2 regions of the Oceanobacillus sp. FSL K6-0118 genome follow, and region 2 is predicted to be linked to the other one. Evidence: a T-box and tRNA genes for the amino acid it is inferred to sense, from the RefSeq annotation. Region 2 holds a T-box; the other holds one or more tRNA genes.
The links. A T-box is a leader RNA that pairs with one kind of tRNA and senses whether it is charged. The one in region 2 lies ahead of alaS (alanine--tRNA ligase), so its partner is inferred to be a tRNA-Ala.
Positions count from the first base shown of each region.

Region 1: it encodes a tRNA-Ala, which carries the amino acid that the T-box ahead of alaS (alanine--tRNA ligase) is inferred to sense. The anticodon was not compared.

Region 1 is NZ_JBBOVR010000001.1:300,045-314,720, reverse strand. Features, by position in the region: rRNA gene MHI02_RS01550 (23S ribosomal RNA) at 1-1,219, opposite strand, end outside; rRNA gene MHI02_RS01545 (16S ribosomal RNA) at 1,384-2,949, opposite strand; tRNA gene MHI02_RS01540 (tRNA-Ala) at 3,087-3,162, opposite strand; tRNA gene MHI02_RS01535 (tRNA-Pro) at 3,172-3,248, opposite strand; tRNA gene MHI02_RS01530 (tRNA-Arg) at 3,256-3,332, opposite strand; tRNA gene MHI02_RS01525 (tRNA-Leu) at 3,336-3,424, opposite strand; tRNA gene MHI02_RS01520 (tRNA-Gly) at 3,435-3,509, opposite strand; tRNA gene MHI02_RS01515 (tRNA-Leu) at 3,525-3,609, opposite strand; tRNA gene MHI02_RS01510 (tRNA-Lys) at 3,614-3,689, opposite strand; tRNA gene MHI02_RS01505 (tRNA-Thr) at 3,697-3,772, opposite strand; tRNA gene MHI02_RS01500 (tRNA-Val) at 3,774-3,849, opposite strand; rRNA gene rrf (5S ribosomal RNA) at 3,857-3,970, opposite strand; rRNA gene MHI02_RS01490 (23S ribosomal RNA) at 4,072-6,988, opposite strand; rRNA gene MHI02_RS01485 (16S ribosomal RNA) at 7,153-8,718, opposite strand; gene lysS (lysine--tRNA ligase) at 9,327-10,808, opposite strand; gene MHI02_RS01475 (helix-turn-helix domain-containing protein) at 11,109-11,312, opposite strand; gene folK (2-amino-4-hydroxy-6-hydroxymethyldihydropteridine diphosphokinase) at 11,282-11,794, opposite strand; gene folB (dihydroneopterin aldolase) at 11,791-12,156, opposite strand; gene folP (dihydropteroate synthase) at 12,159-12,983, opposite strand; gene cysK (cysteine synthase A) at 13,213-14,142, opposite strand; gene MHI02_RS01450 (peptidylprolyl isomerase) at 14,247-14,676, opposite strand, start outside.
Region 2 is NZ_JBBOVR010000001.1:2,420,234-2,434,909, reverse strand. Features, by position in the region: gene hisS (histidine--tRNA ligase) at 1-965, shown strand, start outside; gene aspS (aspartate--tRNA ligase) at 962-2,722, shown strand; RNA gene ssrS (6S RNA) at 2,833-3,016, shown strand; gene MHI02_RS12525 (RsfA family transcriptional regulator) at 3,268-3,945, opposite strand; gene MHI02_RS12520 (replication-associated recombination protein A) at 4,201-5,478, opposite strand; gene cymR (cysteine metabolism transcriptional regulator CymR) at 5,899-6,318, shown strand; gene MHI02_RS12510 (cysteine desulfurase family protein) at 6,367-7,515, shown strand; gene mnmA (tRNA 2-thiouridine(34) synthase MnmA) at 7,522-8,634, shown strand; gene MHI02_RS12500 (tetratricopeptide repeat protein) at 8,653-9,324, shown strand; gene recD2 (SF1B family DNA helicase RecD2) at 9,337-11,661, shown strand; gene MHI02_RS12490 (hypothetical protein) at 11,735-11,920, shown strand; gene MHI02_RS12485 (AI-2E family transporter) at 11,963-13,036, shown strand; T-box leader at 13,220-13,427, shown strand; gene alaS (alanine--tRNA ligase) at 13,707-14,676, shown strand, end outside.

The sequences.
Region 1 (14,676 bases), 2.1 Mb from region 2:
TAAGAACAATCCACAGCTTCGGTGATACGTTTAGCCCCGGTACATTTTCGGCGCAGAGTCACTCGACCAGTGAGCTATTACGCACTCTTTAAATGGTGGCTGCTTCTAAGCCAACATCCTGGTTGTCTAAGCAACTCCACATCCTTTTCCACTTAACGTATACTTTGGGACCTTAGCTGGTGGTCTGGGCTGTTTCCCTTTCGACTATGAACCTTATCACCCATAGTCTGACTCCCAAGTTTAAGTATCTGGCATTCGGAGTTTGACTGAATTCGGTAACCCGATGAGGGCCCCTAGTCCAATCAGTGCTCTACCTCCAGTACTCATCATCTTGAGGCTAGCCCTAAAGCTATTTCGGAGAGAACCAGCTATCTCCGTGTTCGATTGGCATTTCACCCCTACCCACACCTCATCCCCGCATTTTTCAACATACGTGGGTTCGGGCCTCCAGTCAGTGTTACCTGACCTTCACCCTGGACATGGGTAGATCACACGGTTTCGGGTCTACGACCGCATACTAAATCGCCCTATTCAGACTCGCTTTCGCTACGGCTCCGTGTCTTCCACTTAACCTTGCATACAATCGTAACTCGCCGGTCCATTCTACAAAAGGTACGCCGTTACGCATGAACGCGCTTCGACTACTTGTAGGCACACGGTTTCAGGTACTCTTTCACTCCCCTCCCGGGGTGCTTTTCACCTTTCCCTCACGGTACTGGTTCACTATCGGTCACTAGGGAGTATTTAGCCTTGGGAGATGGTCCTCCCGGATTCCGACGGAATTCCACGTGTTCCGCCGTACTCAGGATCCACTCCGGAGGAAATTCTTTTTCGATTACAGGGCTGTTACCCTCTTTGGCTAACCTTTCCAGGTTGATTCATCTAAAGAATTTCTTTGTAACTCCTTGTGGAGTGTCCTACAACCCCAGAGAGCAAGCTCTCTGGTTTGGGCTGTTTCCGTTTCGCTCGCCGCTACTTGGGAAATCGCATTTGCTTTCTCTTCCTCCAGGTACTGAGATGTTTCAGTTCCCTGGGTGTGCCTCTTATGCCCTATGTATTCAGACATAAGTCCTGTTCCATTACGAACAGTGGGTTTCCCCATTCGGAAATCCTCGGATCTAAGTTTACTTACAACTCCCCGAGGCATATCGGTGTTAGTCCCGTCCTTCATCGGCTCCTAGTGCCAAGGCATCCACCGTGCGCCCTTATTCACTTAACTAAGTTTACAATGAATAAGCGTTTTATCGCTTTAAAATTTGATGTCTTGTTTACTCTTATTTAGTTTTCAAGGTACAAAGTTTCAGAGAGATTTGCTCTCTCAAAACTGAACCAAACAACACAGTATGCTTCATCCAAACCTGGATGTTCCGTAATAATCCTTAGAAAGGAGGTGATCCAGCCGCACCTTCCGATACGGCTACCTTGTTACGACTTCACCCCAATCATTGGTCCCACCTTCGGCGGCTGGCTCCAAAAGGTTACCTCACCGACTTCGGGTGTTACCAACTCTCGTGGTGTGACGGGCGGTGTGTACAAGACCCGGGAACGTATTCACCGCGGCATGCTGATCCGCGATTACTAGCGATTCCGGCTTCATGTAGGCGAGTTGCAGCCTACAATCCGAACTGAGAATGGTTTTATGGGATTTGCTTGACCTTGCGGTTTCGCTGCCCTTTGTACCATCCATTGTAGCACGTGTGTAGCCCAGGTCATAAGGGGCATGATGATTTGACGTCATCCCCACCTTCCTCCGGTTTGTCACCGGCAGTCACCTTAGAGTGCCCAACTTAATGCTGGCAACTAAGATCAAGGGTTGCGCTCGTTGCGGGACTTAACCCAACATCTCACGACACGAGCTGACGACAACCATGCACCACCTGTCACTTTCGTCCCCGAAGGGAAATCCCTATCTCTAGGGAGGTCGAAAGGATGTCAAGACCTGGTAAGGTTCTTCGCGTTGCTTCGAATTAAACCACATGCTCCACCGCTTGTGCGGGTCCCCGTCAATTCTTTTGAGTTTCAGCCTTGCGGCCGTACTCCCCAGGCGGAGTGCTTAATGCGTTAACTTCAGCACTAAGGGGCGGAAACCCCCTAACACCTAGCACTCATCGTTTACGGCGTGGACTACCAGGGTATCTAATCCTGTTCGCTACCCACGCTTTCGCTCCTCAGCGTCAGTTACAGACCAGAGAGTCGCCTTCGCCACTGGTGTTCCTCCATATCTCTACGCATTTCACCGCTACACATGGAATTCCACTCTCCTCTTCTGCACTCAAGTCCTCCAGTTTCCAATGACCCTCCACGGTTAAGCCGTGGGCTTTCACATCAGACTTAAAAGACCGCCTGCGAGCGCTTTACGCCCAATAAATCCGGACAACGCTTGCCACCTACGTATTACCGCGGCTGCTGGCACGTAGTTAGCCGTGGCTTTCTGGTTAGGTACCGTCAAGGTCAGGTCAGTTACTACCTGACTTGTTCTTCCCTAACAACAGAGTTTTACGATCCGAAAACCTTCTTCACTCACGCGGCGTTGCTCCGTCAGACTTTCGTCCATTGCGGAAGATTCCCTACTGCTGCCTCCCGTAGGAGTCTGGGCCGTGTCTCAGTCCCAGTGTGGCCGATCACCCTCTCAGGTCGGCTACGCATCGTTGCCTTGGTGAGCCTTTACCTCACCAACTAGCTAATGCGCCGCGGGCCCATCTATAAGTGACAGCTTACGCCGCCTTTCAAACTTCTTATTATGCAATAAAAAGTATTATCCGGTATTAGCTCACGTTTCCGCGAGTTATCCCAGTCTTATAGGTAGGTTGCCCACGTGTTACTCACCCGTCCGCCGCTCGTTCCACTCTCTTCACCCCGAAGGGATCAGAAGAGCTTCCCGCGCTCGACTTGCATGTATTAGGCACGCCGCCAGCGTTCGTCCTGAGCCAAGATCAAACTCTCCAAAAAAGTTTGTTTAGAATTAACATAATTAATTCTATCTCTTAGCTTTTAGAAGTGTTACCTTCTATTTTAAATGAAAACGAGTTTCTTTTATCTTAACATACTGGTTGTTTTGTTCAGTTTTCAAAGAGCAAATTAAAAGTTGGTGGAGCCTAGCGGGATCGAACCGCTGACCTCCTGCGTGCAAAGCAGGCGCTCTCCCAGCTGAGCTAAGGCCCCGTTGAATAATGGTCGGGAAGACAGGATTCGAACCTGCGACCCCATGGTCCCAAACCATGTGCTCTACCAAGCTGAGCTACTTCCCGTTTTATATGGCGCGCCCGAGAGGAGTCGAACCCCTAACCTTTTGATCCGTAGTCAAACGCTCTATCCAATTGAGCTACGGGCGCATATGGTGCCGAGGACCGGAATCGAACCGGTACGGTAGTCACCTACCGCAGGATTTTAAGTCCTGTGCGTCTGCCAGTTCCGCCACCCCGGCAAATAGGGTCTGGAGCGGAAGACGGGATTCGAACCCGCGACCCCCACCTTGGCAAGGTGGTGTTCTACCACTGAACTACTTCCGCGTGTAATGATGTTTATGGTGCGGGTGAAGGGAGTCGAACCCCCACATCCGAAGATACTAGATCCTAAGTCTAGCGCGTCTGCCAATTCCGCCACACCCGCATAATGGTGAGCCATGAAGGATTCGAACCTTCGACCCTCTGATTAAAAGTCAGATGCTCTACCGACTGAGCTAATGGCTCTTAAAAGTGGTGCCGGCCAGAGGACTTGAACCCCCAACCTACTGATTACAAGTCAGTTGCTCTACCAATTGAGCTAGGCCGGCATGGTGGAGGATACAGGGCTCGAACCTGTGACCCCCTGCTTGTAAGGCAGGTGCTCTCCCAGCTGAGCTAATCCTCCTAATTAAGTCTGGCAACGTCCTACTCTCGCAGGGGAACCCCCAACTACCATCGGCGCTGGAGAGCTTAACTTCTGTGTTCGGTATGGGAACAGGTGTGACCTCTCCGCCATCGTCACCAGACATTTAATTAATTAAGACAAGATATATTATATCATTGCTTGTCGAAAAAGCAAGCCTTTTTTTAAAAACTAAATAAGAGTAAATCAAGACATCGAAAGAATTTAGTTAAGTCCTCGATCGATTAGTATTTGTCAGCTCCACGTGTCGCCACGCTTCCACCTCAAACCTATTAACCTCATCGTCTCTGAGGGATCTTACTCATTTAAAATGATGGGAAGTCTCATCTTGAGGGGGGCTTCATGCTTAGATGCTTTCAGCACTTATCCTTTCCATACGTAGCTACCCAGCTATGCTCCTGGCGGAACAACTGGTACACCAGCGGTATGTCCATCCCGGTCCTCTCGTACTAAGGACAGCTCCTCTCAAACTTCCAACGCCCACGACGGATAGGGACCGAACTGTCTCACGACGTTCTGAACCCAGCTCGCGTACCGCTTTAATGGGCGAACAGCCCAACCCTTGGGACCGACTACAGCCCCAGGATGCGATGAGCCGACATCGAGGTGCCAAACCTCCCCGTCGATGTGAACTCTTGGGGGAGATAAGCCTGTTATCCCCGGGGTAGCTTTTATCCGTTGAGCGATGGCCCTTCCATGCGGAACCACCGGATCACTAAGCCCGACTTTCGTCCCTGCTCGACTTGTAGGTCTCGCAGTCAAGCTCCCTTCTGCCTTTACACTCTGCGAATGATTTCCAACCATTCTGAGGGAACCTTTGGGCGCCTCCGTTACCTTTTGGGAGGCGACCGCCCCAGTCAAACTGCCCGCCTGACACTGTCTCCGAACCGGATCACGGTCCTGGGTTAGAAGGTCCATACAGCCAGGGTGGTATCCCACGGATGCCTCCACGTAAGCTGGCGCTCACGTTTCTAAGGCTCCCACCTATCCTGTACAAGCTGCACAGACATTCAATATCAGGCTACAGTAAAGCTCCACGGGGTCTTTCCGTCCTGTCGCGGGTAATGCGCATCTTCACGCATCGTATAATTTCACCGGGTCTCTCGTTGAGACAGTGCCCAAGTCGTTGCACCTTTCGTGCGGGTCGGAACTTACCCGACAAGGAATTTCGCTACCTTAGGACCGTTATAGTTACGGCCGCCGTTTACTGGGGCTTCGGTTCTAAGCTTCGGGCGAAAGCCCTAACTCTTCCCCTTAACCTTCCAGCACCGGGCAGGTGTCAGCCCCTATACTTCGCCTTTCGGCTTCGCAGAGACCTGTGTTTTTGCTAAACAGTCGCTTGGGCCTATTCACTGCGGCTCTACTCCGTAGAGCACCCCTTCTCCCTAAGTTACGGGGTCATTTTGCCGAGTTCCTTAACGAGAGTTCTCCCGCTCACCTTAGGATTCTCTCCTCGCCTACCTGTGTCGGTTTGCGGTACGGGCACCTGTGACCTTGCTAGAGGCTTTTCTCGGCAGTGTGAAATCAGGAACTTCGGCCAGAAGGCCTCCCCATCACAGCTTGAAATGGCCAGGCGGATTTGCCTACCTGACTTTCTCACTGCTTGGGCGCACACATCCATCCGTGCGCATTCCTTATCCTACTGCGTCCCCCCATCGCTCAAACGGTCATGAGGTGGTACAGGAATATCTGCCTGTTGTCCATCGCCTACGCCTTTCGGCCTCGGCTTAGGTCCCGACTAACCCTGAGAGGACGAGCCTTCCTCAGGAAACCTTAGGCATTCGGTGAAAGAGATTCTCACTCTTTTTTCGCTACTCATACCGGCATTCTCACTTCTAAGCGCTCCACCAGTCCTCACGGTCTGACTTCACAGCACTTAGAACGCTCTCCTACCATTGTTCGTAAGAACAATCCACAGCTTCGGTGATACGTTTAGCCCCGGTACATTTTCGGCGCAGAGTCACTCGACCAGTGAGCTATTACGCACTCTTTAAATGGTGGCTGCTTCTAAGCCAACATCCTGGTTGTCTAAGCAACTCCACATCCTTTTCCACTTAACGTATACTTTGGGACCTTAGCTGGTGGTCTGGGCTGTTTCCCTTTCGACTATGAACCTTATCACCCATAGTCTGACTCCCAAGTTTAAGTATCTGGCATTCGGAGTTTGACTGAATTCGGTAACCCGATGAGGGCCCCTAGTCCAATCAGTGCTCTACCTCCAGTACTCATCATCTTGAGGCTAGCCCTAAAGCTATTTCGGAGAGAACCAGCTATCTCCGTGTTCGATTGGCATTTCACCCCTACCCACACCTCATCCCCGCATTTTTCAACATACGTGGGTTCGGGCCTCCAGTCAGTGTTACCTGACCTTCACCCTGGACATGGGTAGATCACACGGTTTCGGGTCTACGACCGCATACTAAATCGCCCTATTCAGACTCGCTTTCGCTACGGCTCCGTGTCTTCCACTTAACCTTGCATACAATCGTAACTCGCCGGTCCATTCTACAAAAGGTACGCCGTTACGCATGAACGCGCTTCGACTACTTGTAGGCACACGGTTTCAGGTACTCTTTCACTCCCCTCCCGGGGTGCTTTTCACCTTTCCCTCACGGTACTGGTTCACTATCGGTCACTAGGGAGTATTTAGCCTTGGGAGATGGTCCTCCCGGATTCCGACGGAATTCCACGTGTTCCGCCGTACTCAGGATCCACTCCGGAGGAAATTCTTTTTCGATTACAGGGCTGTTACCCTCTTTGGCTAACCTTTCCAGGTTGATTCATCTAAAGAATTTCTTTGTAACTCCTTGTGGAGTGTCCTACAACCCCAGAGAGCAAGCTCTCTGGTTTGGGCTGTTTCCGTTTCGCTCGCCGCTACTTGGGAAATCGCATTTGCTTTCTCTTCCTCCAGGTACTGAGATGTTTCAGTTCCCTGGGTGTGCCTCTTATGCCCTATGTATTCAGACATAAGTCCTGTTCCATTACGAACAGTGGGTTTCCCCATTCGGAAATCCTCGGATCTATGTTTACTTACAACTCCCCGAGGCATATCGGTGTTAGTCCCGTCCTTCATCGGCTCCTAGTGCCAAGGCATCCACCGTGCGCCCTTATTCACTTAACTAAGTTTACAATGAATAAGCGTTTTATCGCTTTAAAATTTGATGTCTTGTTTACTCTTATTTAGTTTTCAAGGTACAAAGTTTCAGAGAGATTTGCTCTCTCAAAACTGAACCAAACAACACAGTATGCTTCATCCAAACCTGGATGTTCCGTAATAATCCTTAGAAAGGAGGTGATCCAGCCGCACCTTCCGATACGGCTACCTTGTTACGACTTCACCCCAATCATTGGTCCCACCTTCGGCGGCTGGCTCCAAAAGGTTACCTCACCGACTTCGGGTGTTACCAACTCTCGTGGTGTGACGGGCGGTGTGTACAAGACCCGGGAACGTATTCACCGCGGCATGCTGATCCGCGATTACTAGCGATTCCGGCTTCATGTAGGCGAGTTGCAGCCTACAATCCGAACTGAGAATGGTTTTATGGGATTTGCTTGACCTTGCGGTTTCGCTGCCCTTTGTACCATCCATTGTAGCACGTGTGTAGCCCAGGTCATAAGGGGCATGATGATTTGACGTCATCCCCACCTTCCTCCGGTTTGTCACCGGCAGTCACCTTAGAGTGCCCAACTTAATGCTGGCAACTAAGATCAAGGGTTGCGCTCGTTGCGGGACTTAACCCAACATCTCACGACACGAGCTGACGACAACCATGCACCACCTGTCACTTTCGTCCCCGAAGGGAAATCCCTATCTCTAGGGAGGTCGAAAGGATGTCAAGACCTGGTAAGGTTCTTCGCGTTGCTTCGAATTAAACCACATGCTCCACCGCTTGTGCGGGTCCCCGTCAATTCTTTTGAGTTTCAGCCTTGCGGCCGTACTCCCCAGGCGGAGTGCTTAATGCGTTAACTTCAGCACTAAGGGGCGGAAACCCCCTAACACCTAGCACTCATCGTTTACGGCGTGGACTACCAGGGTATCTAATCCTGTTCGCTACCCACGCTTTCGCTCCTCAGCGTCAGTTACAGACCAGAGAGTCGCCTTCGCCACTGGTGTTCCTCCATATCTCTACGCATTTCACCGCTACACATGGAATTCCACTCTCCTCTTCTGCACTCAAGTCCTCCAGTTTCCAATGACCCTCCACGGTTAAGCCGTGGGCTTTCACATCAGACTTAAAAGACCGCCTGCGAGCGCTTTACGCCCAATAAATCCGGACAACGCTTGCCACCTACGTATTACCGCGGCTGCTGGCACGTAGTTAGCCGTGGCTTTCTGGTTAGGTACCGTCAAGGTCAGGTCAGTTACTACCTGACTTGTTCTTCCCTAACAACAGAGTTTTACGATCCGAAAACCTTCTTCACTCACGCGGCGTTGCTCCGTCAGACTTTCGTCCATTGCGGAAGATTCCCTACTGCTGCCTCCCGTAGGAGTCTGGGCCGTGTCTCAGTCCCAGTGTGGCCGATCACCCTCTCAGGTCGGCTACGCATCGTTGCCTTGGTGAGCCTTTACCTCACCAACTAGCTAATGCGCCGCGGGCCCATCTATAAGTGACAGCTTACGCCGCCTTTCAAACTTCTTATTATGCAATAAAAAGTATTATCCGGTATTAGCTCACGTTTCCGCGAGTTATCCCAGTCTTATAGGTAGGTTGCCCACGTGTTACTCACCCGTCCGCCGCTCTTTCCACTAATTTCATCCCGAAGGGATGAAATTAGCTTCCAGCGCTCGACTTGCATGTATTAGGCACGCCGCCAGCGTTCGTCCTGAGCCAAGATCAAACTCTCCAAAAAAGTTTGTTTAGAATTAACATAATTAATTCTATCTCTTAGCTTTTAGAAGTGTTACCTTCTATTTTAAAAGAAAACGAGTTTCTTTTATCTTAACATACTGGTTGTTTTGTTCAGTTTTCAAAGAGCAAATGTTTATCACCGCTTTGTAACAGCGACTTTATTAATATAACATGGCGAGTTTTGAAAGTCAACACTTTTTTAAAACTCTTTTTTGTTGTCTCTCTTATTAGAGAAGCAACGTTTAATAATTTACCACTTATCCATATTAAAATCAAGTACTTTTTTACAAAAAGTTAACAAAGTTAATATAGAGTTGCTTCTGACTAATTGTTTTATCTTTACTTCCCTTTTAAATTAGCCTGTGCTTAATAATTCTCCCAGTTGGATTTTCGAGTGCAATTCTTTGAAGGTAATTTTCGTTGGTACTTTATATTACCTGTTTGCCCTAATGAAACTTCCTTAAAAAGTTAAGATCGTACATTCTCATCTTTACACGTTCCTAACATTTTTACCAATTAGTATTTTTAAGCACTCATAATACCGCCATTTTTTTGCAGCATGAAAAAAAGCTTTGAACTAAAACTTAGTATTAGTTCAAAGCCTTTATATTATTTATTACGCATCTGAGGGAATAAAAGAACGTCCCTAATAGATGGTGAATTGGTCAATAACATGACTAGACGATCAATACCTATTCCAAGCCCACCTGTTGGAGGCATACCATATTCCAACGCCTCTAGGAAATCCTCATCCATAAGATGCGCTTCATCGTTTCCTTCTTCTCTTTCTTTCACTTGTGCTTCAAAACGTTCACGTTGGTCAATTGGATCATTTAATTCACTAAATGCATTCGCATGTTCACGACCAACAATAAATAGCTCAAAGCGATCTGTAAATCGTTCATCTTCTTTATTTTTCTTAGCTAATGGTGAAATTTCTACAGGGTGACCATAAATAAAGGTTGGTTGAATTAATGTTTCTTCTACCTTTTGTTCAAAGAACTCATTAACAACATGTCCAAATGTCATTGTTTCTTTTACTTCAACACCATATTCCTTTGCAAGTTCGCGAGCTTCCTCATCGCTCATTTTATTCCAAAAATCAGCACCTGTTTCTTCTTTAACTGCATCAACCATATGAATTCTCTTCCATTTCGGCTCTAGATCAACTTCATATTCGCCATAGGAAATCTTCGTCTCCCCAAGTACATCTTTTGCAATATGTGCAACTAGGTTTTCTGTTAAGTCCATAATATCGTGATAATCAGCATATGCTTCGTATAGTTCTATCATTGTAAATTCAGGGTTATGACGCGTCGATACACCCTCATTACGGAATACTCGTCCAATCTCATAAACCTTCTCTAATCCACCGACAATAAGACGTTTCAAATGCAATTCGATAGCGATACGCATGTATAGCGGGATGTCGAGTGCATTATGATGAGTAACAAATGGGCGTGCTGCAGCTCCACCAGGGATACTATGCATCATTGGTGTTTCTACTTCTAAATAACCATGATTATTTAAATATTCACGCATGGATTGAATAATTTTACTACGTAGAATGAAAGTTTCTTTACTTTCCATATTAGTAATTAAATCTAAATATCGCTGACGATAGCGTTGTTCTACATCCTTTAATCCATGATATTTTTCCGGTAATGGTCGTAAAGATTTTGTTAATAGGTGAAATTCATCCACTTTAATAGATAATTCACCCATATTCGTACGGAAAATTTCACCTTTAACTCCTACAATGTCTCCAAGGTCAATGGATTTAAATACTTGGTACGCCTCTTCGCCTACCTCATCTTTACGAACGTAAATCTGGATTTGTCCACTTAAATCTTGAATATGTGCAAAGCCAGCTTTTCCTTTTCCTCGCTTTGTCATGACTCTTCCGGCAACCGTAGCTTCTTCTTTAACTTCTTCTAATTCTTCTTTAGAAGAAGATTCAAACTTCTCTATTATATCCTTCGCTAAATGGGTTCTTTCAAATTTACTTCCAAATGGATCTAAACCTTTTTCTAAATAGTCATTTAGCTTCCCACGTCTTACAAGCATCTGTTCATTTAACTCTTCTGACACAATAAACCCTCCAGTCCTATTATAGGTGTAAGTATATAAGAAAAAAACAGTTTATTCACGTATATCGAATTAAAACCTTATCTTCTAACGCATTATAACCTTTTGATTTATTTTAAATACTTCAATTGTATGGTATGTACTTCATCATATTTATTTAAAAAGCTGCCAGTAAAGCCGCTGGCAGATTTCTTGGTAGAAAAGAAGGTATGAAACTTTACTTTCAGCTTCAACTTTTCTACATAGTTATATAAGGATGTAATAATTGATCACGTGATTCAACGAGGTTATTTTCTTTATAAATTACTCCATTGTAATTTCCTCTTTTGGTATATCAAGAACATCCGCAATTTGATTCATTAATTCGTCTGTTACAGGTTTTGTCCCTCTTTCCACATTTCCAATTTGAGAAATAGAAACATTTAATTCCTTTGCAAAATCAATTTGGGTATACCCTTTTAATTTACGAAAGGCTTTTATTCTTCTTCCAATTCGCTTCGAATCCATTTCCTTACTCCCTTTATGTCTGCCTCTTGAAGTTTACTAAGTAGATCTCCTGGATACTTATTCCAAGTCGGAATCATAAAATCAGGGGCAATTTCATGTAATGGAATAAGTACAAATGCACGCTCATGCATTCTAGGATGCGGAATAAGCAATTCTTCTACTGTACTATTTTCGTTATTATACGTTAAAATGTCAAGGTCAATTGTTCTTGGACCGAAACGTATCTCTCTCTTCCTACCTAACTTATCTTCAATACTTTGACAATATTTAAGAAGTTCCATGGATGAAAGGGATGTTACTATACCAATCACGATATTTAAAAAGTCATTTTGGTCTGTATACCCAACTGGCACTGTTTCATAAACGGATGATTGGGCTTTGATGGTTATATTTTCATTTTCCTCAAGTAATTTTAAGGCATCCTCTAAATAATCTATTCGTGGTTCTATGTTCGTTCCTAACGATATATATGCTTGATTCATTTTACTTTCTCCCTATATATCTCTACTTCAACAGATTCATAATGTCCCGGAATTGGTGGATCTGGCTTAATTACTTTTACCGTACAAGCATTTAAACGATTGAAAGATGAAAGTAGCGCATTGGCTATATCCTCCGCCACAGCCTCAAGTAAGTTTTTGGATTCCCCTTCCACAATTCTTTTTACCATTTCATATACCTCGCCATAATGAATTGAATCTAACATATCATCTGTTTGACCAGCTTTACGTAAATCAGTGTATAACACAATATCTACAATAAATCGTTGGCCTAATCTTTTTTCTTCTGGCATTAATCCGTGGAAACCATAAAACTGTAACTGGTTTAATAAAATCTTATCCAAAGTTATCTTCTCCCTTCACGAAGCATTGTGTCCATCATTCTTGCAAGCTCCACATTCAGTCTCACATTATGAACACGAACCATATGAGCCCCTTTAACGATTCCTAGGCATGTCGTTGCGCCTGTCCCTATGTCACGCTTGGTTGGCTCCGTAATATTTAAAGTACTACCGATAAATCTTTTACGGGAAGTAGCTAATAAAAGTGGATAACCCATTTGTACAAACTGTTCCAAGTTATTCATTACCACTAAATTATCTGTTCCGGATTTCGCGAATCCTACTCCTGGATCGAGAATAATATTCTCCCTTCGTACACCAGCTTTTAAAGCTATTTCAATACTTCCCTCTAAATCTTTTTTCATATCATCAATAAGGGTTTGATAATTTTCATTGTCACGATTATGCATTAGAATAATTGGCACATTATATTCTCTTGCAACATTTGCAATTTCTGGATCTTTCTTTGCTCCCCATATATCATTAATCATATCTGCACCCGCTTCAACAGCATGTCGGGCTGTTTCTGCTTTAAATGTATCTATAGAGATGGGTAAATTAACATGCTCCTTAATTGCCTTAATGACAGGTACAACCCTTTCAACTTCTTCCTTGGACGATATAGGGATATGACCGGGTCGTGTTGACTCTCCACCTATATCTATAATATCCGCACCTTCTTGTTCCATTCTTTTGGCCTGTCCTATTGCTTTCTCAATGGTTGTATAATTTCCTCCATCAGAAAAAGAATCCGGAGTAACATTCAATATTCCCATAATGTGTGTTCGCTTAGACAAATGCAGTGTTTTGGTTGCTGTCTTTAATTCCATTTCACTGTCCCTCTTCCGATATGTTTTTATTTAATCCTATCATACTATATAAAGCTCCTTCCAGCTTTCTCCTTGGAAACGAAGAAGGACAAAGGATTATAGTCTAAACTAATCCTTTGTCCTTCTTCATAGAAAGTATAAAGAAGACTTCCATCAGTAGAGGCTTTCCTCCATCTCCCACTGATGGTTAGTCGCACTTATACCCTTGTGGGCGCTTGCGCCTTTGCTCTTAATTTTCTTCATCAAATTGGTAAAGTGGTGTCGACAAATAACGTTCCCCGTTATCTGGAATGATTGCTAATACCTTTTTACCTTTACCTAATTCTTTCGCTACTTTTTTAGCTGCAGCAACTGCAGCACCCGCTGAAATACCACCTAAAATTCCGTTTGTTTTTGCCACTTGGCGTGAAGTTTCAAATGCTTCCTCATTCTCAATCTGGATAATTTCATCATATATATCCGTGTTTAAAATTTCAGGTACAAATCCTGCTCCTAAACCCTGGATTTTATGTGGGCCTGGGTTACCACCAGATAAAACCGGTGATGCTGAAGGTTCAACAGCATATATTTTTATGTTCTTAAATTTTTCTCTTAGGACTTTACCAGCACCTGTGATAGTTCCACCAGTACCAATACCTGCAATAAATGCATCTAGCCCATCAGACATTTGCTCCACGATTTCCTTACCAGTAGTACGTTCATGTACATCAACGTTAGCTTTATTATTAAATTGTTGTGGAACAAAGTAGCCTTTTTCCTTCTGTAACTCTTCAGCCTTGGCAATTGCACCTTTCATTCCATCTGCACCAGGAGTTAGAATAAGCTCCGCCCCATAAGCACGTAATAAATTACGTCGTTCCATACTCATTGTATCTGGCATCACTAAGATTGCTTTATATCCCTTTGCTGCCGCAACCATCGCTAAACCAATACCAGTATTTCCGCTGGTTGGTTCAATGATGGTGTCACCAGGTTTTAATACTCCTTCTTTTTCAGCTGCTTCAATCATAGCCAAGCCAATACGATCTTTCACTGAACTACCTGGATTAAAAAATTCTAACTTCAAGTAAATATCTGCACTATTCTCATCTGTCATATTATTTAATTTAACAATTGGAGTTTCTCCAATTAATCCTGTTATCGAATCCGCCACTCTCACAAAAATTCCTCCTCATCCTAATCCTAGTATTCTTATATGATTAATTTATAACTTTTATTCCATTCTGTCAACTAAAAAGCTGGAAAATCTCAAATGACTTATGATCAATCATATATCCACTTCACATTTAACTGTTCCCATAATGCTTCAGCAGAAAGAGTTTGATCTAATTGCTCTAAGGCTAATTCACTTTCTATATAAGGCTTTAATTCTTCATATGAAAACTCAATAGATGGTAGTTTACGGTGTAAATAAATAATGGCCACCCCATTTTCCGTTTGAAATGGCTCGCTATAAGAATGTTCATTCATGGTTCGCGCTACACTCTCATAACCATTAGGGAAAAACTGACTTTTAGTATGAATAAAGCCAATATAACCGCCATTACTTCTTGTTTCTTTATCTTTTGAGTATTCTTTAGCCAGCAATGAAAAAGTTGCTCCTTCATCTAGTTCTTTTTTTACCTTATTAGCTATCCTAGCATTATCAACGAGAATATGTGAGATTTGCATTGCTTCAGAAAAATTGTATTGA
Region 2 (14,676 bases):
TTGCCCAAATGTTTCGCTATGAGCGTCCTCAAAAAGGTCGAATGCGTCAATTAAACCAGTTTGGAGTGGAAGTTCTTGGGAGTGATGATCCGGCTGTAGATGCAGAGGCTATTGATTTAGCTATGACTGTATATAAGGAGCTTGGATTAAAATCATTGAAATTAGTTATTAATTCTTTAGGTGATAAAGAAAGTAGAATAAACCATAGAAATGCATTGATCAAACATTTTACACCACATAAAGAAGAACTATGTGAAGATTGTCAGCTAAGATTAGAACAAAACCCGCTACGTGTATTAGATTGTAAAAAAGATAGAGAACACCCTGCCATGGAGACTGCTCCTTCAATATTAGACTATCTAAATGAATCTTCCAAAGAATATTTTGAACAAGTAAAATCACATTTAACACGTATGGGAATTGAGTATGAAATAGACCCCAATTTAGTTCGTGGACTAGATTATTACAATCACACTGCTTTTGAAATTATGAGTAATGCAGAAGGCTTTGGTGCGATTACGACATTAGCCGGTGGTGGAAGATATAATGGTTTAATAGAGGAATTAGGTGGACCAAGTACACCGGGTATTGGCTTTGGAATGGGATTGGAAAGACTGTTAATGGCATTAGAAGCCGAAAATATTACAGTTCCAATAGATGAACAATTAGATTGTTATTTTGTTGCTGTGGGAGAACAGTCTGTTAATGAAGCAGTACGTTTGGTACATGAATTAAGAATGAATGGTATTCAGGTAGAAAAAGATTATCAGAATCGAAAAATAAAAGGACAGTTCAAATCAGCTGATCGATTAAAGGCAAGATATGTTTTAATTTTAGGTGAAAATGAATTAGAAAAAAACATCGTAAATGTCAAATCTATGGAATCTGGTGAACAAATAGAAGTTCCATTAGAAAAATTAATCGATGTAATGAAAGAGAAGCTTCAAAGGGGGCAAACAAAATGAATAAACGATTTTTAGCAGGTACATTAACAGAAGATCATATTGGTCAAAAAGTTTTACTAAAAGGTTGGGTACAAAGAAGACGTGACTTAGGGGGATTAATTTTTACTGATCTTCGTGACGTTTCTGGTATCGTCCAAGTTGTCTTTAACCCAGACTTTTCTAAAGATGCTTTAGAAGTCGCGGATAAAATCAGATCGGAATATGTAGTAGAAATTAAAGGTGAAGTGGTGGCACGTGATGAATCCACTTATAACTCAGCTATCAAAACAGGGACGATAGAAGTGATAGCTAATGATATTGAAATTCTAAATAAATCAAAAACACCGCCATTTACTATCCAAGATGAAACAGATGTTTCCGAAGATTTACGATTAAAATACCGTTATATCGATTTACGCAGAAGCGCATTACAGGATACATTTAAATTACGTCATCAAACAACACAAGCGATACGTAACTTTCTTAATGATGAAGGATTTTTAGAAATGGAAACACCAATTTTAACGAAGAGTACACCAGAAGGAGCTCGTGATTATCTTGTTCCAAGTCGTGTACATCCAGGTGAGTTTTATGCCTTACCACAATCACCGCAATTATTTAAACAATTAATCATGATGAGTGGTTTTGAAAAATATTACCAAATTGCACGATGCTTCCGTGATGAAGATCTAAGGGCTGATCGTCAACCAGAATTTACTCAGATTGATATTGAAACGTCATTTTTATCTAGTGATGAAATTATGGAAATGACAGAACGTATGATGCAACATGTGATGAAAGCAGTGAAAGGAATCGACATCGAATTACCACTACCAAGAATACCTTATCAAGAAGCGATGGATCGATATGGATCTGATAAACCGGATACGAGATTTGGACTCGAATTAGTTCACGTAACAGATGTTGTTGTTAATTCTAATTTTAAAGTATTCCGGAATGCAGTAGAAACAGATGGTAAAGTTGCGCTTCTCAACGTTCAAGGTGAGGCTAGTAATTATTCTAGAAAAGATATTGATAAGCTTACCGAATTTGTAAAGATTTACGGTGCGAAAGGGTTAGCGTGGCTTAAACTAGAAGAAGACGAATTAAAAGGACCAATCGTGAAGTTCTTGAGTGAAGATGAAAAATCAGGTATTATCGCAAGAGCTAATGCAAAAAATGGAGATCTTCTTTTATTCGTGGCAGATAAGAGTAGTGTTGTATACGATAGTTTAGGAGCTCTACGACTAAAATTAGGACATGAATTAAATCTTATTGATGAATCTAAATATAACTTTTTATGGGTAACGGATTGGCCATTACTTGAATATGATGAGGAATTAGGAAGATTTACTGCTGCACACCATCCATTTACATCGCCAGTTGAAAGTGACATGGATAAGCTTGAAACGGCACCACAAGATGTTCATGCTAACGCTTATGATATTGTCTTAAACGGTTATGAGCTTGGTGGAGGATCCGTTCGTATTCATAAACGCGAAGTACAAAATAAAATGTTTAAAGCTTTAGGGTTTACAGAAGAACAAGCACAGGAGCAATTTGGATTTTTACTTGAAGCATTAGAATATGGTGCACCACCACATGGCGGCGTTGCTCTTGGGTTAGATCGTATGATTATGTTATTGGCGGGAAGATCAAACTTACGAGATACGATATTATTCCCTAAAACTTCTTCAGCTTCTGACCTGCTTACAGAGGCTCCAAGTGAAGTAAGTAATGCACAGTTAAATGAACTTGGAATAAATCTAAATGAATAATTTTGGAAATTAAATTAAAAAAATCCATTATTTTTCTCAATTAAGAACAGATTGAATATTGCAAAAGTTTTATTCGTATGATAATATTAATTTACAAAGTCTTAACATGCTTAATCCTGATATGTTTGTTCATTTAACGTATTTTGACCGAACAATATTTTAAAAGGGAGCTTTACGTTTTTATATTGCATGGATGCCGTTACAAGACTCGGAACCATAATAAATATAAAATAGGGCACCCACCTGCTATATGCGGGATCAAAACATAAAATGGACGGCATGATCGGGATTAAGTAAATACATAAAAAAACTGTCTTCTTTGGAAGACAGTTTTTTTGTCGTTTAGCGAAATTATAAAGTTCGCTGCATGTGGATAATTATTCAGAAAAGGCCACGTCCGGCTCCAGCGCCCAGCGACTAGCGAGACTTCCTTCACCTCCGTACGATAAGTCAACATCGACTCACTCCGTTCGTCGTGTTTCCTTTATCTCCTATGGCTCAGTCCAGTCCGTACGTCGCTCAACGGGCGCTTACGCCTTTGTTCTTTAATTAGATCCATGAGCGACTTGCTCAAGATTACCATTTTTGTCCATTCTAAATGTAGGGGCTTTAATCGTTCCTTGGTCTTCAAGAACAGTCATCTTTCTAGCTCTTTCCATTATTTGAATGAAAGCTTGATAATCTTCTTTAATCGAATTCATCTCACTTTCAGTTTGTTCTAACTGTTTTTCTAAATCTTGTACTTGTGTTTTTAACATATTGTTTTCTTTTTGAGCTTGTTCTAAAGATACTTTTGATTGATTAGAAGCGTGATAATCTTTTTTTAATTCTCTTAAAAATTGTATGACCATATCTAGATTAATTGTTGGTACCTGTATTTCATTGCCGGTTTCTTCTGTTTGATAGGTAGTGTTTTCATTAGTAGCTTCTTTTAAGTTAGAAGATAACGCTATAATTGGCTTTTGGAAATGTCCAGTCCGTTTTGCTAGTGCACGTTTTTTTTCTTTTCTTTGTCTTTTGGCTAGATCAATTGCACTATCATATTTTTGCCTTACTTCTGCATTCCAACGAAATCCGCAGGCTGCTGAAGTGCGGTTTAATTTGTCTCCCACCTCTTCAAATGCGTTTAATTGAGTACTACCTTCTCTAATATGACGTAATACCGTTTCCGCTAATAATAAATCATCTTCATGTGACCAAGCATCTTGTCTAACTTTTGCCATTATTTACAACTCCTTTTCTAGCGACATAAATCAATAGATTTGTACTTTTGCAGTTACTGCTACCTGTACGGAATCATTAGTCTAATAAGATATTAATCTCACCGTGTTTAAAATGTTCTTTAGAGGTGAGGTTTTTATTATTCTTGCCGATAGAAATAGTTTTATACCTTGGCAGTTAAGAAAGTACAAACTTTCTTAACTTGAAGATGAGTGTAAATAGGGCATTCACCAGCTCAAAAGTGAATCTCAAGTTTTCTAATTTCTTTTTTCTTGATTAATTTTGTCATAGACTTGTTTTAACGCTTGTTCAAACTTACCAGATTTCTTAGGTTGGTAATAGTGTTTGTTTTTTATAGAGTCTGGTAAATATTGTTGGTTTACCCATCCGCTTTCATAATCATGTGGATAAAGATAATCTATACCTCTTCCTAGCTTTTTCGCTCCTTCATAATGTGAATCTTTAAGGTGTGCAGGTATTTCACCAGCTTTTCCACTGCGAATATCAGCTAGTGCAAGGTCCAACGCTTTATAGGCAGTATTTGATTTTGGAGAGAGACAAAGCTCAATAATAGCGACACTTAAAGGGATTCTTGCCTCTGGAAAACCTAATCTTTCTGCTGCTTGAACAGCTGCTATTGCTCTAGGTCCTGCTTGCGGATTAGCTAGACCAATATCTTCGTATGCAGTTACTATCATCCTTCTTGCAATACTATCAAGATCACCTGCTTCAATTAAGCGCCCTAAATAATGTAAAGCTGCGTCGACGTCACTACCTCGTATCGACTTTTGAAAAGCGGAAATAACATCGTAATGTGCGTCTCCATTCTTATCATGAGAGAAGCTTTTCTTTTGCATACATTCTTCCGCTATTTCTAAGGTAATTTCGATTCTATGATTTTTATCACTAGGTGTAGAAAGAACTGCCAGCTCTAATCCATTTAAAGCCGAACGTAAATCGCCCCCGGAAGCAAAAGCAAAATGATTAAGTGCATCTTCACTAATATGTACATCTCTTGAGCCGAATCCTCTTTCAGTGTGTTGAATAGCACGAGTTAAAGCTGTACGAATATCTTCTAATGTTAGTGGATGCAGTTCAAATAAATGACATCTACTTCTTATTGCAGGATTAATGGCATGATACGGATTACTTGTCGTACAACCAATTAAAGTAACTAAATTGCTTTCTAAATGGGGGAGAAGAAAATCTTGTTTTGCTTTATCAAGGCGATGAACTTCATCAAGTATTAAAACCATGTTTCCCCGCATTTTTGCTTCTTCGACAACTATTTCCATATCTTTCTTTTTATCTGTAACAGCATTTAATAATTTAACTGGAAGATTTAATGTTTTAGCTAATGCTGTTGCCATAGAGGTTTTTCCTGTACCAGGTGGACCGAACAAAATCATGGAAGATAATAGATTGGCTTTTACCATTCGATATAAAATTTTACCCTCGCCAATTAGGTGTTGTTGACCGATTACTTCTTCTATATTTGTCGGACGCATACGATAGGCCAGTGGTTCGTGATTCATTCCATACTCCCCCTTGCCAATGTGGATCAAAATAAGTTTTTTCTTAGAGATTGTTTAAAAAGTCCGGTGAACTTCGACGTTCCTTGTTGGCGATAGCGGAATTTCTACCAAAACCGCCACGTCCTGTGGGCAACGTAAAAGTCCTTTTCATCCCCCTTTTTGAACATCACCATAATATCACTTTTGATGCCACTTGATTTATGATATTTTAGTATAAAGCTTAATTCCAATTCGACATAAATGCAAGAGACATGTTATTCATGCTATAATATCAAGTATTGTGTATTCGGACATACTAGTTTAAAATGATATTTTTAAAAGATCACTTATAAAATATCCGCAGTTTTTTAATAAGGAAAATTTGTTTAAAATAAAAGGAAGAAACTAAAAATTAGATTTATTAAATAGAGGTGCTATAAAATGAAAATATCTACTAAAGGAAGATACGGATTAACGATTATGATTGATTTAGCTAAAAAGCATGGAGAGGGACCTACTTCATTAAAATCCATTGCAAAGGATAATGATTTATCTGAACACTACCTAGAACAACTTGCTTCTCCATTACGTAATGCTGGACTTATTAAAAGTATTCGTGGCGCATACGGAGGTTATGTATTAGCTAAAGACCCAAAGGATATAACAGCAGGGGATGTTGTTCGTGTATTAGAGGGACCAATTACCCTAGTCGAAGGTATTGAAGATGAACCTCCAGCTCAACAGGAATTATGGGGAAGAATTCGTGATGCGATAAAAGAGGTATTAGATAAAACAACACTAGAGGATCTTAAAAATTATGGCGACGGTGAAAAACAACAAGCTTATATGTTTTATATTTAATCGAGGTTAAAACAATGTCGAGAGTTTTGTAGGAAAGGAAAGAAGATAATGGAAGCAATTTATTTGGATCATGCTGCAACAACTCCAATGGAGAAAGAAGTAATTGATGCAATGTACCCAATTTACCAACAAACATTCGGTAATCCTTCAAGTGTCCATTCATTTGGAAGAAAGGCAAGACAATTGTTGGATGAAGCAAGACGTGTCATGGCTCAGAGTATTCATGCTAACGAAAAAGAAATTATCTTTACTAGTGGAGGAACGGAATCAGATAATCTAGCTTTAATAGGAACTGCTTTTGCTAATCGCGATAAAGGAAATCATATTATAACTACGTCTCAAGAACATCATGCAACGCTACATTCAGCTGAATTTCTTGAAAAAAGCGGATTTGATGTAACGTATTTACCTGTCTATGAAGATGGTAAAATTCTAGTTGAAGATTTGGAAAAGTCATTGCGAGACGATACTATAATCGTCTCTGTTATGTATGTGAATAATGAAACTGGTATAATTCAACCAATTCCTGAAATTGGGGAAATGTTGATAGATCATCAAGCTTATTTTCATACAGATGCTGTACAAGCTTATGGTCTATTAGACATTGATGTTAAGGATTTAGGAATTGATTTGTTATCTGTATCATCCCATAAAATATATGGTCCTAAGGGTGTGGGATTTTTATATGTAAAAGATGGGATACCCATTCATACGCTACAATTTGGTGGAGAACAAGAAAGGAAACGGCGCCCAGGAACTGAAAATGTAGTGAGTATCGTGGGCTTTCAAAAAGCGGTTGAGTTGGCAATGGAAAAGAAAGAAGAAAGAAGGAAACAATATCAATCATTTAAGGAATTGTTCTTGCAGGAACTTAAGGAAAATAATGTTGAATTTGAAATAAATGGTGATTTTGACTCTCAGATTTCTTCTATTATTAATATTAGTTTCCCTGGAACGAACGTGGAGCAGTTATTAACGAACTTTGATTTAGAGGGAATTGCTGCATCGAGTGGTAGTGCTTGTACAGCTGGTAGTGTTGAGCCCTCTCATGTACTTTCTGCTATGTTCGGTAAAGGAAATCCTTGTACAACTAATTCTATTCGATTTAGCTTTGGAAACTTTAATACAGTTGAAAATGTTAAAGACGCAGCAAAGCGTGTGGCGAAAATTGTAAATCGACTAACAAAAGGAAAGTGAAAATAAATGAAGGATAATAAAGATATACGTGTTGTAGTAGGTATGAGTGGAGGTGTAGACTCCTCTGTTGCCGCATTATTATTAAAAGAACAAGGCTACGATGTAGTTGGTATTTTTATGAAAAACTGGGATGATACGGATGAATTTGGTGTTTGTACGGCGACAGAGGATTTTGACGATGTTGTTCGAGTATGTAATCAATTGGATATCCCATATTACTCTGTTAACTTTGAAAAGGAATACTGGGATAAAGTATTTACGTATTTTCTTGATGAATATAAGGCAGGAAGAACGCCAAATCCCGATGTGATGTGTAATAAGGAAATAAAGTTTAAAGCATTTTTAGATTATGCTTTATCTCTTGGTGCAGACTACTTAGCAACCGGTCATTATGCGCGTGTAAGGGAAGTAGATGGTAAGATTCAATTGTTAAGAGGGGTTGACGATAATAAGGACCAAACTTACTTCCTTAATCAATTATCGGAGGACGTATTAAGAAAAGTAATGTTTCCTCTAGGAGAAATACCGAAACCAAAAGTACGTGAAATTGCAAAAGAGGCTGGATTAGTAACAGCAACGAAAAAAGATTCTACCGGAATTTGCTTTATCGGTGAACGAAATTTTAAACAATTTTTGAGTGAATATCTCCCCGCTCAACCGGGAGAGATGAGAACACTAGACGGAGAAGTTAAAGGTCGTCATGATGGGTTAATGTATTATACGATTGGACAAAGACAAGGACTTGGTATCGGTGGAGCCGGGGACCCGTGGTTTGTTGTAGGTAAAAATCTTAAGGAAAATGTGCTTTATGTGGAACAAGGATATTCAAACGATAAATTGTACTCCGAAGCACTTATAGCGACAAATCTAAACTGGATTAATCCGGATGATATAGAAAAATCGTTTACATGTACGGCGAAATTCCGTTATCGTCAAAAAGATAGTGGTGTTACAGTTACATTATTAGAAGATGGAAAAGTAAAAGTTGATTTTCATGAAAGCCAACGTGCCATTACACCGGGTCAAGCCGTTGTTTTTTACGATGGGGATGTATGCCTTGGTGGTGGGACGATAGATGAAATTATAAAAAATAATGAATCACTTCCGTACGTAGGTTAGTTTGAGGAGTTTTTTTATATGGATAAAAATACACAAGGCATTGCTTATATGCAAGAACAAAAATATGAAGAAGCGGCAAAGTTATTTAATGATGTAATCGAGGAAAATCCAATTGATCCATTAGGTTATATAAACTTTGGTAACCTGTTGTTGCATTTAAAAGAATATGAACGTGCCAAACGTTTTTTTAATAAAGCACTTGAATTAGATAACAATAGTGCAACAGCTTATTATGGACTTGGAAATCTTTACTTTGAACAATCTCAATTTGAGCATGCAATAACGAACTTTCAAAAAGCGGAACAGTTAGGGCTAAATGAAGCTGATGTATATTTTATGTTAGGTCTATCATTTATGAATCAAGAACAGTTTAAGCTTTCGTTACCATATTTACTAAGAGCAAGTGAACTGAACCATGAAGATGATGATATTCTTTTTCAGTATGGACTTGCCTTGGCGCAGAGTAATATTCTCAATGATGCAAAACAAGTGTTTTTGGATGTGTTAAAACTAAATCCAAATCATTCCGATGCTTACTATAATCTAGGAGTAATCGAATTATTTAATGAAAATATGGAAGATGCATTGAATTGCTTTAATAAGGCGTTAGGAATTCAACCTGATCATTTACTTGCAGCGAATGGGAAGAAGAATGTGGAAAGCTTATTAAAAGAAAACAGCAACGAATAGTGGGGGTTTACCATGGAAAGTGTTCAGAATTCAGAAGACAAAAAGTATATTAAAGGTGAACTACTATATACCATTTTTCACAATGAGCATGAACATTTTTCCATAGCCAAAATAAAAGTTATCGAGACAAATGAAGATTTTAGAGAAAAGGATGTTGTGATCAAAGGGTATTTTTCGAATTTGACAGAAGCAATGTCCTACTATTTTTATGGTGAATTCGAACGTCATCCAAAATTCGGTTTACAATATAATGTTGTCTCTTATCAAACCTTTGTACCTAATTCAGAAGATGGGCTTATAGCCTATCTTTCAAGCGATTTGTTCCATGGTATTGGTAAAAGATTAGCATCACGAATCGTAAAAAAACTAGGTTCGAATGCTATTTCCAAAATATTGGATGATCCAGAAAGTCTTCAGGATATAAAAGGTTTGAAAAAAGAAACTAGAGACAAATTAGTTCAGAGCCTTCAGGAAAATCAAGGATTCGAACACGTCGTGCTTTATTTATCAAAATATCAAATCGGTTTAAAAATGGCACAAAAAATTTTTGCCGCCTATAAAGAGTCATCGATTGAAAATATGGAAGAGGATCCATACCAGTTTGTATTTGATATTGAAGGATTTGGCTTTCAAACAGCTGATGCGATTGCAAAACAGAATGGACTTTCATTAACACATCCTAACCGGATTGGTGCAGGATGTATTTATGTATTACAAAAAAGTGTACAAGATGGTCATGTATATATACCGCTTGATCTCTGTGTGAATGAAGTGAAGGAATTACTTGCTTCAAGTGTTGAATTAACAGACAATCTTATAGCAGATAGATTAGACGAACTTAATCAAGAAAAGAAGGTAATTATTCAAAGTGGTAACGTCTATTTACCGTCCCTTTATTATGCCGAAGATGGCTTTGCAACCCACTTAAATAGAATTATCCAAAACGAAACAGAAGAACGTACCCCAGTGGCTGAATTAATGAAAATTATTGGAGACATCGAAGAACAAGAAGTATTGAGTTATGGAAAAGAACAATTTGAGGCAATTAATCAGGCGATCCATTCTAAAATAATGATTTTAACAGGTGGGCCTGGTACAGGGAAAACAACGGTAATTAAAGGGATTATTAAAGCATATGCCGCTATATTTGACCTATCTTTGAACCCAGGTGACTATAAAAACAAAGCCGATTTTCCATTTGTTTTAGCGGCTCCTACTGGAAGAGCTGCAAAACGACTAAATGAATCAACTGGGCTTCCAACTTCAACCATTCATAGACTTTTAGGTTGGAATGGTATGAACGAATTTGACAAAGGGGAAAACGAACAATTAGACGGGAAGTTTTTAATTGTTGATGAGTTTTCCATGGTAGATATCTGGTTAGCAAATAGTTTATTTAAGGCTATACCAAATGATATGCAAGTATTATTAGTTGGTGATGAGGATCAACTTCCTTCTGTTGGGCCTGGGCAGGTTCTTTCTGATTTATTAAATAGTGGTTATATTCCTTCTGTAAGCTTAAATGAAGTATACCGACAAAAAGAAGGATCAAAGATTATACAACTGGCACATGAAATAAAAAATAATAATTGTACAGTTGAATCTTTAAAAAACGCGAAGGATTTCAGTTTTATTTCATGTAATGAATATCAGATGATTCAGGCGATAACAACTATTTTTGAGAAGGCGAATGCTAAAGGTATCGATTACAATGACATGCAAGTTCTTGCACCAATGTATCGTTCACAGGCGGGGATAACCGTTATAAATGAGCAGCTCCAACAATTGATTAACCCAAGGAAAAAAGGAAAAAGAGAAGTTAGATTCCAAGACGTTATTTATCGTGTAGGCGACAGAGTCATTCAATTAGTGAATCAACCGGAAGATGGGGTTTATAATGGAGACATTGGTGAAATTGTGGCTATCTTTAAGCCTGATGAAAATAAGGAAAATGAAGAACAAATAGTGATTTCTTATGACGATAGGGAAGTAGTATATCCTAGAAAAGATTATGTGAATTTTACACATGCATATTGCATTTCCATCCATAAATCACAAGGAAGTGAATTTCCAATAGTAGTATTTCCGGTAGTTACAACCTATCATAGAATGCTAAGAAAAAATTTATTATATACCGCCATTACAAGAAGTAAGGATTCTTTAATTATTTGTGGTGAAAAAAACGCATTTTTAAAAGGTATCCAAACGATTGATACAAACAGGAGATATACATCACTAAATGAACGACTTTCTAAAAGACTGGATATTGAAAAAATGCAAGTCTTAGAATCTGAAAATACCGATGAAGAGTTATCTCCGTATGATTTTATGGATTAAATAGTATATTTTGGAAAAAAATGGGCAAGCCTATCATTGAAAACTCATCAAAAAAAGAGGTGTTTAGATGATAATGCGTTGCCCTAATTGTAATAGCAAAGATATTGGAAAAATAGGAGCACAGAATTTTTATTGTTGGTCTTGTTTCATCGAAATGACGGTAGTAAATAATGAATTAGCGGTTCATCAAATCGAAGCGGATGGTAGTTTAAGTTCATTAAATGATTTATTTTCGGAAGAAGAACTAAGATTACAATAGAACTCCTTAGTTATAAAAAATAAAGCTAAGGAGGTTCTAATTATGTTTCGTGATGAAAAGAGAATATCAATTATATACTGGCTTATTTTTGGAGTACTATTCATACTTTTTGCTTTTTTACTTATAAAAACCTTTCCTTATTATGGTAAAATCTTTGTTTTCCTATGGAAGCTATTAACCCCATTTTTAATTTCATGCTTAATCGCTTACTTACTATATCCTGTTATTGAAAAGCTTTGTAGTTATAACATTCATAGAGGAATAGCGATTTTACTTATTTATATTTTGTTTTTTGGTGGGGTTGGATATTTGGTATATAAACTTTATCCTTTAATTATCCAACAAATTCAAGATTTGGCTAATCACTTACCAGAAATGACAAAAACGTATCAAACGATGATTTATAGTTTATATGAATATACCTCATTCATGCCGGAAACCGTACACGATAAAATGGATGAATTTTTTATTAATGTAGAGGATTCACTAGATCAATTATTAACAAAAATAATTAGTGGTTATACGAAAATTTTTGATATGGTCATTACCATTACAGTGATTCCGGTACTGGTTTTTTATTTTTTAAAGGACTATGACAAAATCAAATTATTTTTGAAGAAATTCATTCCTAAAAAGTATGAAACACGAACAACCAAAATTGTTCACGCGATAGATGATAGTTTAGGGGATTACATTCGTGGACAATTTATTGTTTGCTTTTTTGTTGGCTTAACAGCATTTATTATTTTCAGGTTTTTGAATATTGATTACTCTTTGTTATTAGGCGTTATTATGGGAGTTACGAATATTATTCCTTATTTTGGACCTATTATTGGTGCAGTACCTGTTGTTATTATAGCTTTTACAACGACAAATTCTATCAAATTAGTCTTATTTGCCGTTGTTAGTATTTTCGTTATTCAAATTATAGAAGCAAATTTGTTATCTCCGTACATAGTAGGTAGGAGCGTGGCGATTCATCCTATTGCTATTATTTTTGTCCTTTTATTAGGAGGTCAACTGTTTGGTGTTATCGGAATGATTTTAGCAGTTCCCGTCATGTCAATTATTAAAGTGATTGTAACACATATTTCTACAATACCTATTCGTAATTGACAAGTACTTTAATATTTTTTATACTTTAATAAAGTCTGTCTTTTTTAAAGGATTAAAGTATAAGGAATTTCAGTTTGTTATGGACACATGACTGCCTGTAAAGGTCTGATAAGTTCGACTAACCATTAGTGGGGGATGAAGGAAATACCTCACTGATGGAAGTCTTCTTTATAATAAATTAATATAAAAACATTGAAGGTGAAAAGTACATGATTATTTGGCTTCTAGAGAAGGGTTTTCATTGGCTGAAAAAAATCCTAGTTCAAAATCATGGAAAGCTACACTGGAGTGCGATTAATACTCGCCGGTTTCATACCGTTATGATGATCTAAGTGATGAACGAAAAATTAGTTCATAAATAGGGTGGTACCGCGAAAATCTCGTCCCTGCATGCATGCAGAGAGGAGTTTTTTTTAGTTATCTAGGAATTCTAAAATTTGTATGGCTGTGGATCACTTAGATACAGAAATAGCCACGTCCGGCTCCAGCGCCCAGCGACTAGCGAGACTTCCTTCACCTCCGTACGATAAGTCAACATCGACTCACTCCGTTCGTCGTGTTTCCTTTATCTCCTACGGCTCAGTCCAGTCCGTACGTCGCTAAACGGGCGCTTGCGCCTTTGTTCTTAAAGATTTCATCATTTAATAAGTCGATATTGGAGGATTAATGTATGAAACAATTAACATCAGCAGAAATTAGACAAATGTATATTGATTTTTTTAAGGAGAAAGGTCATCGCGTGGAACCAAGTGTATCTCTAGTTCCTAAGGATGATCCCTCTCTATTATGGATTAACAGTGGAGTAGCGACTTTAAAGAAATATTTTGATGGTCGTGTTATACCGGAAAACCCACGTATGGTTAATGCCCAAAAAGCTATTCGTACCAATGATATCGAAAATGTCGGATATACAGCTAGGCATCATACGTTTTTTGAAATGCTAGGAAACTTTTCTATTGGCGATTATTTTAAAAAAGAAGCGATTGAATGGGCTTGGGAATTTTTAACGGATGAAAAATGGTTGAATCTTAATCCAGAATTATTATCCGTTACGGTTCACCCAGAAGACGATGAAGCTTATGACTTTTGGTTAAATGATATTAAATTACCGAAAGAAAGAATTATCCGTATTGAAGAAAACTTCTGGGATATTGGTGAGGGTCCGAGTGGTCCAAATACAGAGATTTTTTATGATAGAGGAGAAGAATTTGGAAATGACCCGAATGATCCTGAATTATATCCTGGTGGAGAGAATAACCGTTATTTAGAAATTTGGAACTTAGTCTTCTCTCAATTTAACCATAACCCAGATCACACCTATACGCCTTTACCAAAGAAAAACATTGATACAGGTATGGGATTAGAACGTGTAACTTCGGTAATTCAAAATACACCTACAAACTTCGAGACAGACTTATTTTTACCTATCATCCGGAAAACAGAAGAATTAGCTACTACGACGTATGGGAAATCAATGGAAGGTGATACTGCATTTAAAGTAATTGCTGACCATATTCGAACAGTTAGTTTTGCCGTTGGTGATGGTGCATTACCATCGAATGAAGGTAGAGGATATGTTTTACGAAGACTCATACGTAGAGCTGTAAGATTTGCTAAAGAAATTGGTATTAATAAGCCAT